Regions from separate parts of the Gordonia sp. QH-12 genome, predicted to be linked through region 2. Evidence: predicted binding sites of a transcription regulator. Region 2 holds the regulator's gene; each other region holds the start of a gene.
What was found. The regulator LexA, encoded in region 2, represses DNA repair genes until DNA is damaged. The targets are predictions, from matches to a motif close to CGAACANNTGTTCG.
Positions count from the first base shown of each region.

Region 1: a site for LexA is predicted at 3,227-3,240, ahead of Y710_RS05775 (DUF222 domain-containing protein). Genes of this name have one in related genera too.
Region 3: a site for LexA is predicted at 1,054-1,067, ahead of Y710_RS04680 (DUF222 domain-containing protein). Genes of this name have one in related genera too.

Region 1 is NZ_KQ969286.1:44-5,339, reverse strand. It holds gene smc (chromosome segregation protein SMC) at 1-2,281, opposite strand, end outside; gene Y710_RS05785 (acylphosphatase) at 2,302-2,571, opposite strand; gene Y710_RS05780 (OsmC family protein) at 2,571-2,978, opposite strand; gene Y710_RS05775 (DUF222 domain-containing protein) at 3,260-4,867, shown strand; partial or broken gene Y710_RS05770 (transposase) at 5,013-5,296, shown strand, end outside.
Region 2 is NZ_KQ969286.1:136,466-141,761, forward strand. It holds gene Y710_RS06425 (putative PEP-binding protein) at 1-792, shown strand, start outside; gene lexA (transcriptional repressor LexA) at 819-1,478, opposite strand; gene Y710_RS19055 (LysM peptidoglycan-binding domain-containing protein) at 1,662-2,282, shown strand; gene nrdR (transcriptional regulator NrdR) at 2,305-2,754, shown strand; gene hrpA (ATP-dependent RNA helicase HrpA) at 2,808-5,296, opposite strand, start outside.
Region 3 is NZ_KQ969285.1:5,611-10,906, reverse strand. It holds gene Y710_RS04680 (DUF222 domain-containing protein) at 1-1,033, opposite strand, end outside; gene Y710_RS04675 (N-formylglutamate amidohydrolase) at 1,240-1,983, shown strand; gene Y710_RS04670 (pyridoxal-phosphate-dependent aminotransferase family protein) at 2,225-3,355, shown strand; gene Y710_RS04665 (DUF2075 domain-containing protein) at 3,838-5,296, shown strand, end outside.

The DNA of each region.
Region 1 (5,296 bases), 140 kb from region 2:
CGGCGCGGGCCAGGCGCTCCTCCACCTCGGTGAGCTTCTCGAGATTCTCCGCGCGGCCCTGTTCGACGAAGTTGCGTTGCCGCACGAGCCGGTCGGCCTCATCCCGTGCAGCACGGATGTCCGAACCGAGACGCCCGAGCGACTCGTAGGCCGCCCCGAGGTTCGCGTCGGACTCGTGGAGGGCAGCGAGCGCCCCCTCGGCGTCCTCACGCGCCCGTTCCTGTTCGGCGATGGCCGCGGCCAGCTCCGATTCCAGACGCAGTGCCGTCTCCTCGGCGGCCGCGAGGTCGTGTGTCGCGGTATCGATCGCGGACTGCACCTCGATGGTCGACGGCCGTCGTGCGGATCCGCCCTCCACGCTGGCCGAGGAGATGCGGTCGCCGTCGCGCGTGACGCCGACCACTCCGAGCTCACGGGCCAGGTCCAGCCCGGTCTCGGGATCGTCGACGACGATCGTCTCGGCGAGCAGCACGTCGAGCGCGCCCGCCACCTCGTCGGGTGCGGTGACCAGGTCACGGGCCCACACCGCACCGTCGGGCAGCGACGGCCGACGGTCGGGGTCGACGCCGGGCAGTCCCCCGACGATGAGGGCCGCTCGCCCGCCGTCGCCGCTGCGCAGTTCGCGCAGGGCCCGCACCGCGGCGAGCGCGTCGACCGTCGTGATCGCATCGGCGGCCGGCCCCAGCGCTCCCGCCATGGCGGCTTCGTAGCCCGGCTTCACCGTCAGCAGCTCCGACAGCGGCACGAGGACGCCCTCGGTTCCGCGTTCGATCAGCCAGGCCCCGCCGTCACCGCGTTCCAGACCGACCGAGAGCGCTTCGATCCGCGCGCTGAGCGACGCGATCGATCTGGCGGTCTCGCGCTCACTCTGGCGGAGCCGTTCGACGGTCGCGGAGGCCTCGGCCAGCGCCGCCGCACATCGTTCGTGGTGCTCGTCGAGGCCGCGTTCGGCGTCCTCGAGGATCCTGACCCGCGCCACCTCCTGATCGAGGGCCGCCTGCGCGGTGTCGGCCCGCTCGGCGGCCGCCTCGATCGACGCCGTCAGCCGGGCGGTCTCGGCGTCCACCGACTCCACCTTGGTTCGCAGGTTCGCGGCCTCGCCCTCCAACCGCGCCAGACCCTCGCGGCGGTCGGCGACGGCCTGCACCGCGGCCAGGTGCGCGCGCTCGGCCTCGTTGGCCACCTGCTCGGCGGCCTGCAGCGCGGCGGTCGCGTACTCCAGCCGCTCGGCGGCCTCCTCGACCGCCTCGGTGTGCTCGGCCTCGGTCATCGCAGCGCGTTCGGCCTGCCGTTCCAGTTCCTCGGGATCGGGACCGGAGTTGGCGACGCTCGGCGAGGCCAGGTTCGCCGCGCGTTCACCGGCGAGCCGCAACGTGCCGCCGACCCGCTCCGACAGTGCGCCGAGTTGGTAGAAGACGCGTCCGGCCTCACTCGCCGCGGGCGCCACCTGCGCCAGATGCTCCTGTGCTGCCGACAGCGCCTCCGTGGCGGCGTCCAGCGCGGCCGCCACCTCGTCCTGCTGTCGCCGGACGTCGGCCTCCACGGCGCTGTGCTGCGCCATCTCCTCGCGTCGCTTCACGAGGTCGTCGGCGGCCAGCCGCAAGCGGGCGTCGCGCAGATCGGCCTGGACGGTCGCCGCGCGCCGCGCCACCTCGGCCTGCCGGCCGAGCGGCTTGAGCTGGCGGCGGAGTTCCGTCGTCAGATCGGTGAGACGGTCCAGGTTGGCGGCCATCGCGTCGAGTTTGCGGACCGCCTTCTCCTTGCGGCGACGGTGCTTGAGGACCCCGGCGGCCTCCTCGATGAACGCGCGCCGTTCCTCCGGCCGGGCCTCCAGGATCGCCGCCAGCCGGCCCTGCCCCAGGATGACGTGCATCTCGCGGCCGATGCCCGAATCGGACAGCAGTTCCTGAACGTCCATCAGGCGGCACGAATTGCCGTTGATCTCGTACTCGCCCGCGCCGTCGCGGAACATGCGCCGCGTCACCGACACCTCGGAGTACTCGATCGGCAGCGCGCCGTCCGAGTTGTCGATGGTCAGGGTCACTTCGGCGCGGCCCAGCGGGGCGCGACCGGAGGTCCCGGCGAAAATGACGTCGGCCATCTTTCCGCCGCGCAGGGCCTTGGCCCCCTGCTCCCCCATCACCCAGGTCAGGGCGTCGACGACATTCGACTTGCCCGACCCGTTGGGCCCCACCACACACGTGATGCCGGGCTCGAACCGCAGCGTCGTCGACGACGCGAACGATTTGAACCCTTTCAGGGTGAGGCTCTTCAAGTGCACGACCTGACAGCCTACCCGGATCAGCGCTCGACGAAGCCCGTCAAACCACCGCGTGCCGCCTCGAAGGACTCCACCACCAGATCGACTCGGCCGGGGGTGTCGGACGAGCGCAGCGCGGCCAGCAGTGCCGTCAGCGATTCATGCGGACCTTCGGCGACCACGAGCACCCGACCGTCGGGCTGGTTCGAGGCGTATCCCACCAGACCGAGTTCCAGCGCTCGCGACCGGGTCCACCAGCGGAATCCGACGCCTTGGACTCGCCCGTGCACCCACGCGGTGAGGCGCTGCATCACTCGGTCTCCATGGTGAGCGAGACCTGAGTTCCCGCCTTCAGGGTGCGGCCGACCGTGCAGACCTTGTCGATGGCGCGCTCGACGACCACGAGCAGGCGCTCGGCGGCCTCCGGGTCGAGTTCGGAGAGGTCCACTTCCAGGACCTCGTCCAGCTGCGGGTACCGCTCGTTCTCCCGGTCGGCGTCGCCCGAGACCCGCACGGTGGCGTCGTAGTCGTCGCCCAGTCGGCGCGAGAGCGGCCGGTCCGACGACATCCCCGTGCACGCGGCGAGTGCGATCTTCATGAGTTCACCCGGGGTGAAGACGCCCTCGACGTCCTCCGAGCCGATGAGGACCTGCGCCCCGCGCGAGCTCTGCCCGGTGTACCTCCGGGTTCCGGTCCGCTGGACCCACAGTTCAGTCATGTCGTCGTGCCTTTCATCTGCCGTTCGTGGAGGTGTTCACGTCTCGGTGTTCACGCCTCCCCCGGTCGAACGCCGCCGGCCTCGCAGACCTTCCCGGCCGTCGGCGTTCCAAGACTGTTCAACCTACCGGGTGGCCGGCTCGCCCTGCGGATCGGCTTGAGGACGTCGACGAGAGCGCGTCGCCGAGAACGGTGCGCTGAATCCGCCTCGTTCCGTTCGAGTGATTTGTCAGACCCTGCCGATATCATCGAATGTAAGTTCGAGGCACTCGAAGGGGAGGCGTGAACATGCAGGTGAGGGAGCATTCCGGCTCGTCGGTGGTGGTCGACGACGGGTCGATCGTGATCCGGATCGGATGTCCGGCAGGTTCGACCGACGGGTCCGGTTCGGATGCGGCTGCGGTGTCGCGGGCTGATCGTGCCGCGTTGTTGACCTTCGCAGCGCGGGCTGACTGCTATCAGGGGTTGGTGATGTGGCATCGCTATCAGGCGGTGTACTCGCTGTATCGGGCGAAGCAAGCGGAATTAGAGGCCGACGCGTCGGTCGATGCGTACACGCGGTTGTTTGATCCGCAGTGCCAGATGGCGGCCTCGTATGCGACAGCGGCCGGGGTCCGGCAGTACGCGGGTGAGTTGTTCGTCGATCGGGCGATCGCGTGTTTCGAGCGGATTCCGTCGATCGGCCGACTGATGCGCTACGGGGTTCTCACTCCGGGGTGGTTCGTTCGAGCCGTGGAGCAGACCGCGTTGGTCGACGACGGCGACCTGCTCGCCTTCATTGATGCGGAGATCGCACATCGTCTGGCCGGAATGGGTGGACTGTCGGCGAACCGGGTGGAGTCGACCGTCGCCGCGATCGTGGCCGAGCACGACCCGGACGCCGCGACCCTGACTCGTGAGCAGGTCGCGTCGAGCAAGAAGGTGTCGGTGACGCCGGTCGCCGACGGCGTGTCGGAGATGGTGATCGTCGGCTCCACCGAGGACGCGGCGATCTCCCTCGGGGCGATCAACGCGCTCGCCGACGGCGTGTGCCCGTTCGACCCGCGAACCAAGCAGGCCCGCCGGTCCGACGCCGCTACCGCACTGCTGCAGCAGAGCCAGTTCACCTGCCTGTGCGAGCGGGACGACTGCGTCTCGGAGTTGGCGCCCGCGCAGATCGACGCGCGGCGCGCCCAGGTGATGGTTCACGTCGTGGTGCGCAAGGAGGCGCTCGACGGCGTGTCGCAGCTACCGGCGTACGAGGATGGCGTCGGTCCGATCTCCGCCCGCCACGCCCGGGAGTTGGTGCGTCGTCCCGACGCGGTGATTCGCGAGTTGGATCTGGACACGGTGATCGCCGACTGCATGCGACACGCCGGTCGGTACCGCCCCTCGGCGGCGGTCGACACAGCCGTCCGCGCCCTGTTCGGCACCTGCACCGTCGCCGGCTGCGACCGCCCGGCGTGGAAGTCCGACCTCGATCACGTCGTCGAATTCGACCACCGCGATCCGGGCAACGGCGGGCCGACGTGCGTGTGCAATCTGAATCCGAAGTGCCGTTTCCATCATGGCGTGAAAACCCACGCCGAAGGGTGGGTCGATGATCAGATCGTCGACGCCAACGGCGTCATCTGGACCGAAGTCACCACGCCGGACGGGATGACCGTCCGCCGACAGGCGATGAACCTGTGGCTGCTGCCCGAGCTCGGGCACATTCAGTGCCGGCACGGCGTGTCGTTCGGCATGTCGGACTCGCCCGCGACGCGCCCGGAGAACCGACACGCCGAGAATGAACCGGAACGGCGACTGACCCGCACTCAGGCCAAGCACCGCTACCGCACCCAGAGGCGCGCCGCCAACCGCCGACAGCGGGAAATCGCGACGGTCACCGACGGCGAGCCGCCGTTCTGAGTCCAGCGGCATCGGCGGAGCCGGTCGATCGCCACAGACTCAACCAGCCGTGACCGGCCGCGGGAGCCGTGTCCAGATGCAGACGCAGCACCTCGGTCAGCAACAGTTGCATGAGGTCAGTGACGATTGAATCGTCCCGGGTTTGATGGAGACAGGTTTGACCGGAAGGGACACTTGTTTCGTGCCTCGCCCACCGAAGTACTCACCCGAGTTGCGGGATCGTGCCACACGGATGGCCATCGATGCCCGTAGCGATCCTGCGACCGCGCCGGGTGCGTTGGCGCGGATCGCCAAGCAACTCGATATCCACCCCGAGACCCTGCGGACCTGGGTCCGCCGCGTCGAAGACGGCCAAGCCGAAGCGCCTGGGGTCGAGACAGTTTCAGATATCGAGCGGATCCGCTTGTTGGAGAAGGAAGTTCGAGAGCT
Region 2 (5,296 bases):
TTCCTGGACCGCGCGGCCGAGCCCACCGTCGCCCAGCAGGTAGAGCTCTACCGGGAGGTGATCGACGCCTTTCCCGGGCGCAAGGTGGTGATCCGCACCCTCGACGCGGGCTCGGACAAGCCACTGAAGTTCGTCGCCCACTCCGACGAGCCGAATCCGGCGATGGGAGTCCGCGGCAACCGCATCGTGCAGACGTATCCGGACATCCGCAACAACCAGCTCGATGCGCTGGCGGAGGCGGCGCGCGACGACGGCCGTGCGACGCCGTGGGTGATGGCACCGATGATCGCCACGGTCGACGAGGCGCGCGAATTCGCCGCGCGGGTTCGGGAACGCGGTCTGGTGCCGGGGGTGATGATCGAGGTGCCGTCGGCGGCGATCCTCGCCGACGCGATCCTCGCCGAAGTGGACTTCGTCTCGATCGGCACCAACGACCTGACCCAGTACACGATGGCGGCGGACCGGATGTCGCCGGAGCTGGCGGCGCTCACCGACCCGTGGCAGCCGGCGGTACTCGCGCTGATACAGCGGGTCGGGGACGCCGGTCGGGACCAGGGCAAGCCCGTGGGCGTATGCGGCGAGGCGGCTGCCGATCCGTTGCTGGCATGTGTGCTGGTCGGGATGGGTGTGACGTCGTTGTCGTCCGCGCCTGCGGCGTCGGCCGCGGTGGGACTGAAGCTGGGTACCGTCACCATGGATCAGTGCCGCGATGCGGCGTCCGCCGCGATCGCCGCGACGAGTCCGTCACAGGCGCGCGAGGCGGTTCGCGCGGTTCTGGCCGGCGAGGTGTGATGTCCCGCTGAGGCCGGCCGGGCGCCTCAGATACGGCGCATCACCGTGACGACCTTGCCGAGGATGGCGGCGTCGTCGCCGGGGATGGGCTCGAAATGCTCGTTGTGCGGCATGAGCCAGACGTGACCGTCGGTGCGCTTGAAGGTCTTCACGGTGGCTTCGCCGTCGATCATCGCGGCGACGATGTCACCGTTCTCCGCCACGTTCTGCTGGCGCACGACCACCCAGTCGCCGTCGCAGATCGCCGCGTCGATCATCGATTCGCCGACCACGCGAAGCATGAACAGGGAACCGTCGCCGACCAGTTCGCGCGGCATCGGGAAGACCTCCTCCACGGCCTGTTCGGCGAGAATCGGTCCGCCGGCGGCGATCCGGCCGAGCACCGGAACGAAGGTCGGCGTGGGGAGTGACTCTCCGTCGGCCTCGGCACCGCCCGAGGGCGGTGTCCGCTGATCGTCCCGAACGTTCACCGCACGCGGACGGTGCGGATCGCGCTTGAGAAGGCCGCGGCGCTCGAGCGTGCGGAGCTGATGGGCCACCGACGACGTGGAGGTGAGTCCGACGGCCTCGCCGATCTCACGGATGCTCGGCGGGTAGCCGCGCTCGCGGACCGACTGACGGATGACCTCGAGCACCTCGCGCTGACGCTGGGTCAATGAGGCCTCGAGCGTCGCGGTGGAGAGCATCGGATCGGGCGTGTCGGTCACGGTCGGGCCTTTCGTCAGCTGTGTTCGATCGATGGTCCAAAGGCTAGTTGAGTAGGTCACAAAACTCAAACAATTGTTCGACGCGTGTCGGCGTTTGTCGGACCCCTCGTGTTAACTATCGAACAAGAGTTCTTCGAACACGCGATCGATTGGAGACGAGTCATGAGCACGAGGACGGCACCCGCCCCGACCGGACGCGCCACCGCTGTGCGCTCCACCGCTGCGCACTCCACCGCTGCGCACTCCACTGCTGCGCACTCCACTGCTGTGCACTCCACTGCTGTGCACTCCACTGCGTCGGCGATGACCTGCGACATCCCGGTGGTCCGTGGCTCGCTGGTCCGTGATCGGGGAGTACGCGGAGCGGGGCGAGGCGACTCGAGCGGAACGTGCTTCCCGACCGGCCGCCCCGAGCGGCGTCGCCCGGTCGCGGACCGGCGAGTGATGTTCGATGCGCCGCCGGCCGGCCGGACCGCGCTGTCGCCCGCGGTGTACCGCAGGCGCCGGTGGGCCGGGGCCGCGGTGGTCGGCGGCACCCTCGCCGGCATGGTGTGGCTGCTCGCCCTCGTCGGAGCGGGCTACCAGGATGCGGCGACGCCGGAGTCGCCGGCGGCGACGCACGTGGTGTACGTCCGGTCGGGGGAGTCGCTCACCGCGCTCGCTGAGCGGATCGCTCCGGAGTTGCCGTCCGCGGGCGTCATCGCCCAGCTGCGCGACCTGAACGGCCTCGAGACATCGGGACTGCATGTCGGACAAGCGCTTATCGCCCCGCAGTACGGCTGAGGCGGGCGGGTATTGTCATGGCATGCGCTGCCCGTTCTGCAAGAACGACGACACCCGTGTCGTCGACTCCCGAGTCGCCGACGACGGCCAGGTGATCCGTCGCCGCAGGTCGTGCAATGAATGCGGGCGGCGGTTCAGCACGGTCGAGACGGCTGTGCTGTCCGTGGTGAAGCGCAACGGCATCTCCGAGCCCTTCAGTCGCGAGAAGGTGATGCAGGGCGTGCGCCGCGCCTGCCAGGGCCGTCAGGTGGACGAGGACGCACTGGCGAAGCTTGCGGTGCAGGTGGAGGACACCGTGCGCTCGTCGGGTTCGGCCGAGATACCGAGCAATGAGGTCGGTCTCGCGATCCTCGGTCCGCTGCGCGACCTCGACGAGGTGGCCTATCTGCGGTTCGCCTCGGTCTACCGGTCGTTCGAGTCGGCCGACGACTTCCAGCGCGAGATCGATTCGCTGCGCCGCGACCGTCACTGACACTCACGGCACCGGCGCCACCGGTCCGAGCAGTCAGCCACCGCCCCGAGCAGTCAGCTGAACTTGTCGATCGCCTTGATTATCCGCTGCTCGGAGACTGGACCGTTGGTGCCGAGCTGCTGAGCGAACAGGCTCACGCGGAGTTCCTCCAGGCGCCACTGCACCAACTCGTTCAGCGCCTCGTGGCGTGCGGCCGGAAGCTGGGCGAGGCGCCTATTCCAGACCGCCACCACCCTGTCGATGGCGCCCATCGCCTCGTTGTCCCGGCCGGCGGCGGTGTTGAGGGACTCGAGGCGCAGCCGCGCGGCGGTCAGATAGCGCGGCAGCGAGCGCAGATGCTCCAATGCCGTCGCGCCGACGAAGCCGTCGAAGATCAGATCGTTGACCTGATCGGAGACGTCGTCGGCGGCGAGAGTCCCGGACCGGGCGTCGACGGCCCGGCGCACCGGGGAGTATTCGGCGAGCGCCGCGACGGCGGCGTCGAAGTACTCGGGTGCGCGCGACCGGATCACCGGCCCCAGCCGCGCCGAGAGCGCGCCGAAGTCACCGGGACTGCGCAGGGCGGCCAACTCCGGCTCCCGTGCCAGGGTGTCGGTGACCGCCCGTGCCGTGCAGTCGGCCAGCAACGCGTCCACGTCCGGATACGGGCTCTGGCTCAGCGCGAGCTTGGCCGGCGGCGGCAGAGTCGACGCCAGCTTGCGGCTGGGCGGCGCGATCGCGAGTCGCAGGAGTTCTCCGGCGGCGGCGGCGATGCCGGCGTCGCGCTCGGTGGAGGTGGCGGCCTTCGCGATGCGTACGCCCTGTCCCGGCACGGTCGCGAGCGTGGGATAGCGGGTGATCGTCTGTCCCGCAACGGTCGCCGTCTCGGAGTCGGCGAGGGTGCCCAGACCGTCGGCGGTCCATTCGCGGTGCAGGGGCGCACGGCGGTCGCGGTCGGCGTCGGCAGACAGGTCGGTGCGAAGCGCGGCGAGCCGGTCGCCGCGCGCGATGATCGCGCCGTCTGTGCCGGTGACTGCGAAGTGCATCCGCAGATGCGGGGGGAGTGCCGACGGATTGAAATCGCGCGGAGCCAGGGTGACCCCGCTGATCGACGACAGCTCGCGAGCCAGGCCGGTGAGCAGTGGCTCGCTGCGCACCGAGAGTCGGCTGAGAGCGAGTTCGGCGTACCGGGACGCCGGGGACATGGACTTGCGCAGGCCCTTGGGCAACGACTTGATCAGCTGCGTCGCGAGTTCGGCGCGCATCCCGGGTACGAGCCAGTCGAATCCGGTGTCTCGCACATGTGCCAGGAGCGGCTCGGGGATGATCGCGGTCACGCCGTCATCGGGTGCGCCGGGCTCGAAGTGGTAGCGGAGCTCCAGGCGGGTCTCGCCCTGCTGCCAGGCGGCCGGATAGTCGGCGGCCGTGGGGACGTCGTCTCCGAGCAAGTCCTCGGGCCGGAGGTTGAGCAGCGCCGGATCGGTGCGGCCCGCCTTCTTCCACCACGAGTCGAAATGCCGTGTCGACACCACGGTGGACGGTATGCGCGCCGCGTAGAACTCGAAGAGCTCGTCGTCGGAGATGCGCAGGTCCCTACGCCGCGCGCGATGTTCGGTCTCGGACGCGTCGCGGAGCAGCTCGGCGTTGTGGGCGAAGAACGCATGACGGTTACGCCAGCGTCCGGCGACCAGTGCCTCCTGGATGAAGATCTCGCGCGAGGTCTTCGGGTCGATCGACCCGTAGTTCACGCGGCGCTGTACCACCAGGGGAACTCCGTACAGGCTGACCTTCTCGTACGCCATCACCGCGCCGCGGCGGGTGGACCAGTGCGGCTCGGAGTAGGTGCGCGTCACCAGGTCGCCGGCCAACTCCTCGACCCAGGCCGGATCGATCGAGGCCACGGTGTGTGCGAACAGGCGCGAGGTCTCGACGAGTTCGGCGGCCACGACGAAGGCGGGCGGTTTGTTCGCGAGGAAGGATCCGGGGAAGATCGCGAACTTCGTGCCTCGGGTGCCCAGATAGTCGCGTGAGTCGCCTTGCCGCGCACCGATGTTGGTCAGCAGGCCGGAGAGCACGCTGCGATGAACGGCTGCCGGGTCCACCTCGGTGTCCGGGATCTGCCACTTGAGGTCGCTGACGGTGCGCCGCAGCTGCCGGTGCAGATCGATCCATTCGCGGATCCGCAGGAAGTGCAGGAACTCTCGCTCGCACATCTTGCGGAACTGGCTGCTTGAGAGTTCCGCGCGCCTGGCCGTCAGATACTCCCAGAGCTTGAGGTGCCCGAGGAACTCCGACCCCGGCACCGCGTGCCGGCGATGGGCGGCGGTGGCGGCCTCCCGCTTGTCGCTGGGGAACTCCCGAACGTCGGGCAGGGCCAGCGCCGCAGTGATGACGAGCAGGTGATCGAGGCAGCCGTTGTCGTGTCCGGCAACCAGCATCCGGCCCAACCTCGGGTCGACGGGCAGCCGCGCGAGCTGCTTGCCGATCTTGGTCAGCCGCGCGGACGCGGAATCGGTGCCGGTGACCGCTCCCAGTTCGGACAGCTGTGCCATGCCGTCGCGGA
Region 3 (5,296 bases), on a different contig from region 2:
CCGGACGAGCCGCCAGCTCCCGCGCGTGCTCGGCGGAGATCGGACCGTACCCGTCAAGATAGGCCGGGGTGTCGGACTCCCCTCCGAGAGTCTCCTTGCGAACCACAACGTGCAGCACCACCCGTGCGCACCGCGACGCAATCGCCTCCGTCGACAATTCGGCGGTGCAATCGTCCCGACCGCACTCGCACACGAAGTCGGTCCCCGCCAGACGCGCGACGGCTGCCGCCGACCGACGCTCACCGCGAGTCCGCGGATCGTGCGAGCACACTCCGGCGATCACCGCGTCCAGCACGTCTTTCACGACCATCGCGTCCTCGGTCGACGCCGTCACGATCACCTCGGACACGCCCTCGCCGAGCGGGTTCACCCGCACCTGCTTGGCGAGCTTCACCTGCTCGCGGGTCAGCGTCACCGCATCCGGATCATGTTCAGCCACAATCGAACTCACCAGAGCCTCCACCCGGCCAGCCGACAGCTTGCCCACCACGGACAGCGTGTGCGCGATCTCGGCGTCGATGAACGCCAGCAGATCCGAATCGTCGACGAGCGCCGTCTGCTCGACCACCCGACGAAACCACGCCGGGCAGATCAGGCCGTCACGCATCAACCGGCCCACCGCCGGAATCCGCTCCATGCACGCCACTGCGGCCTCCACGAAGTGCTCGGCCGTGCACTGCCTCACCCCCGCCACCGTCGCATACGACGCCGCGACCTGGCACAGCGGATCGTAGAGCCGCGTGTACGCGTCGGCACCCGACTCGACACCGCCGGCCGGGCCATCGGACTCAGCCTGCTTGGCTAGCAGCAGTGCATGCACCGCTTCGTAGCGATGCCACAACACCAGCCCCTGGTAGCAGTCCGCCCGCGCCGCGAACCCGAGCAGAGCAGCACGATCGGCCCGCGAGGTGCAGTCCGCCGACTCTCCCGTAGCTCCCGGACGACCGATCCGAATCACGATCGCACCCTCGTCGACCACCACCGACGAGCCCGCCGACGCGGATCCCGAATCACCTCTGACCTTGATGTTCATTGATCCCCCTCCGTTCGAATCGAACTTGCATTCGATGTTATCCGGAGGGTCTGACATGAATGATCGCGAGAACTTCCGCCAACCCTGAGCCGACCGCCATGTGTAGATCGAGGATCCGGATTGTCGTAGGCCCGTGCTTGTCTGTCACGTTGCCGCATGGGCGGGGACGTGCCGTTCGTCGGCGCCACTACGTGTGAAGGACCAACATGCCCCCTCGCGCAACGATTCTCAACGGCGACCCCGACTCGCCGGTCCTGCTTCATGTCGCCCGCCGTGCTCAGCTCGCACGGCCGCACTCCATCGCACCGTCGATCCCACTCGAGTCCCTGGACGCCGCAACCGAATCGGTGGCCAAGTGCGCGCGGACGCACGCGGCGGTTCGTCCGCACCTGATCGTGAACGACCTCTCGCCGCTACCAGAAGCACCACGTCCGCCCGGTGATGCGGACCCGATCGACCACATCCAGCCCTACGCCTGGCTGGTGACCGATCTGATCGAAGAGCGGTTGACCGCGACCGGCTGCGCGGTGATCGTCGACATCTGTTCGTACCCGAACGAGTCGACTCCGGTCGACGACCAGCAGCAGCCACACCCCGAGGCCTGTCGCGGCATCGACTTTTCACACACTCCGGCGGCGCTTCTCGATGCGGCGGTCATCGCGTTCGGTGAGTTGGTCTCCGCCGGACCCGACATACCGCAGCCGCGGCGGTACGTGCCCCAGACACAGTACGGAAACGACCAGCGTGTCCAGGCGATCACGGTGGCGATCCGCAACGACGTCCTGCTCGACAGACACTTCGCGGTCAACCCGGAGTCGGTCGAGCGACTGGGCCGAGCGATCGGCGAAGTGATCGGGGCACGGGTGTCACCACCCGCGGTACACCAGGACGACAGCTCCCCAGACCTGTCGATCGAACGGACGAATGTCAGACCCCAGTCCTATAGTTAAGCCCTTAAGTAAGGCAAGTAAGGCATCTCACTCGAACTGGAGGATCGTGGCACCGACTTCCCGGACGGAACCTCCGGTTCGGTTCCGCCGCAGCCGCCCTCGGATTGCCGAGAGGTGTCAGAGCCTGCGGATAGCGTACTCGCCCACTTCTCTGCGGGCCGCACGACTGTCGGTGTCGGCCGCGTCACTGTATCCGCAGGCCCGGCACACCGAACCGACCACGTCATGAGAACCTGGTCAGGTGACTCTTCCTCATGACGACATCGATCCAGACGGCCTGCTCGAGTACTCGGTCGTGTTCACCGACCGTTCCCTGAACCACATGTCCAAGCGGTTCATCGGCGTCATGCAGGGTCTCCTCGGCATCCTGCGCACCACCTACCACGCTGGCAGCGTCGCTGTCGTTCCCGGCGGCGGCACCTATGGCATGGAGGCGGTGGCGCGTCAGCTCGCGACCGGGCGCCGCGTGCTCGTCGTGCGCAACGGCCTGTTCTCGTACCGGTGGTCGCAGATCCTTGAGACCGGTGGCATCACCGATCAGGTCACGGTGTGCCAGGCGCGTCCGGTCAGCGACGCCCACCAAGCCGCGTGGGCTCCGGCGCCGATCGACGAAGTGGTGGCCGCGGTGCGCGAACAGCGCCCCGAGGTGGTCTTCGCTCCCCACGTGGAGACCGCGTCCGGCATTCTGCTGCCCGACGACTACCTGACGACTCTCGCCGCGGCGGTTCACGAGGTGGGCGGACTGTTCGTCCTCGACTGCGTCGCCTCCGGTGCGCTGTGGGTCGACATGGCCACCATCGACGTCGACGTCCTCCTCACCGCGCCGCAGAAGGGCTGGAGCGGCACCCCGTGTGCCGGCTACGTCATGCTGCGCGAACGCGGCCGCGACGCCGTCCTCAATTCGACGTCCACCAGCTTCGCGATGGACTTGCGCAAGTGGCTCTCGATCAGTGACTCGTACGTCGACGGCCAGGCCCCGTACCACGCGACGATGCCGACCGATTCGCTCGCGCACAACGTCGAGCTCATGCGCGAGACCGTCGACCTCGGCGCTGAGGAACTGCGCAGCCGTCAGCTCGACCTGGGCAGCCGGGTTCGCAAGCTGCTCGCCGCGAACGGCATGCCGTCTGTCGCCGCCGAAGGCTTCGACGCCGCGACCGTGGTCGTCGCGTTCACCGACGACGCCGCCCGCAAGACCGGTGCCGCGTTCAAGGAGGTCGGTCTGCAGATCGCCGCCGGCGTCCCGCTGCAGTGCGGCGAGGGCGAGGACTACTCGTCGCTGCGCATCGGCCTGTTCGGCGTCGACAAGCTGACGGATGTGGACGGGACTGTTGAGCGGCTGAGTGCTGCGTTGGAGCGGTTGAAGGGGTAGCTAGCACTCCCTCGCGCTTGTGCCGTTCCTGATGCCCCGAATCGGGGCACCAGGAACGGCATAAGCGTTTCTGGGCAGTGCCGACGGACGCAATAAGCACGCAGATTAGCGCGGTACCAACCGCGGCATGCTTGCCGGCGTCGGACGGGCTCCAAAGAGCCTCGCTCAGCGCTTCCCATCGAGTCCGCCCAAGAAGCAGCTTCATCTCGTGCTGCGCACGACCGAATTGTTGGGCGTCCATCGTTCGTCGCCGATCATGACCACGCCACTACGACAATTTAGACTAATCGTTCGTTTGGGCCGCGTTGCCGTCAGATCTGCCGCTCACTGACACTCTCCGGAGCACGCGCCGAGCCCAGTCACGCCCTCTGCTGACTGTCCGATAACCTGACCAGAAAGCGGCCCGACGGACTTCTGGTGCAACGCACCGCCTGATATGTCCCCACCCGCACGACGATTCGTGCTGCCCTGGGGACTGATCCGTGACGTTGCTCCGCACCACCGCCGACGATGTGCGCTTCGCGCAACCCGATTCACTGGTGGAACAGTTGCTCGAGCAGATGGTCTTCGCCACCGGACGCAGGGCCGCGCCGGCTGAGCAGAATTCGTGGCGACGCAGCCTACCCACACTCGCCGGCGACCTCCGCGACGCCGGACTCACAGGCGTCGAAATGCTCATCGAGTACCACATGCCGCTCACTTCGCAGCGCGCCGACGTTGTGCTGGCGGGAGTCCATCCCGAGACGGGCGCGCCGTCGTACGTCGTTGTCGAACTCAAGCAGTGGACGGCCGCGTACTCCTTCGAGGACAGCAGTGAAATCGTCGAAGTGCCAGGCATGCCCGGCGGCCCGAAGCTGAATCCGATCAACCAGGTTCGCGGGTACTGCGACTATCTGGCCGACTTCGCGCGTGTGCTTGAGAACCAACCGGATTCGCTCGCCGGCGTGGCATACCTGCACAATGCCACCGATCCGTCGCTCGTCGCCGACCTTCGTGGCGTCCCGATCAGTACGCGTGGGCAGCTGTTCACCGCTGCCGAACGCGGCCGATTCCACGACTTCCTCCGGTCGCGACTCGCTGCCGGCGTCACAGGCAGGACCGCTGCCGATCTGCTGCTCAACTCGCACGTCGCACCCTCGCGCCAGCTGCTGAAGGTCGCCGCCGACGAGGTCAAGCATCGCTCGCAATTTCAACTGCTGGGCAACCAGCAGCTCGCGGTCGACCTGGTGCTGCATCAGGTGGAGCAGTCACGAAGAGCCAACTCGAAACGCGTCATCGTCGTGACCGGTGGACCCGGCAGCGGCAAGAGCGTGATCGCGCTGGAGCTTCTCGGCGAGATCGCCCGGCAGGGCAGGTCGGTCCTGCACGCGACGGGATCGCGATCGTTCACTCAGACCCTGCGGAAGGTCGCGGGTTATCGGGCCCCGCGTGTTCAGAAGATGTTCGCGTACTTCAACAGCTTCATGACCGCCGAGACCAACGGCCTCGACGTGCTGATCATGGACGAAGCGCACCGCGTACGCGAAACGTCCGTCGACAGGTACACCAAGGCAGAACTCCGCACGGGGCGCCTGCAGGTGGACGAGCTGATCTCCGCGGCCCGTGTACCGGTGTTCCTGCTCGACGAGCACCAGGTGGTCCGCCCTGGAGAGATGGGGTCCCTCGAGCAGATCACTGCCTACGCGAAGTCGCTGGGGCTCGAAGTAGTCCATATTCCGTTGGAGTCACAGTTCCGCTGTGGCGGTAGCGAGGAGTATGTCCACTGGGTCCAACGGCTGCTCGGCCTCGCCGGCCGCGCGGCACCCACCCAGTGGACTCCGGACCCGCAGTTCCAGGTGGAAGTGGTCGACAGCCCGTGGGACCTCGAACGGCGACTCCAAACGAAGCTCGACGAAGGCTACTCGGCGCGAATGGCCGCAGGTTACTGCTGGCCGTGGTCGA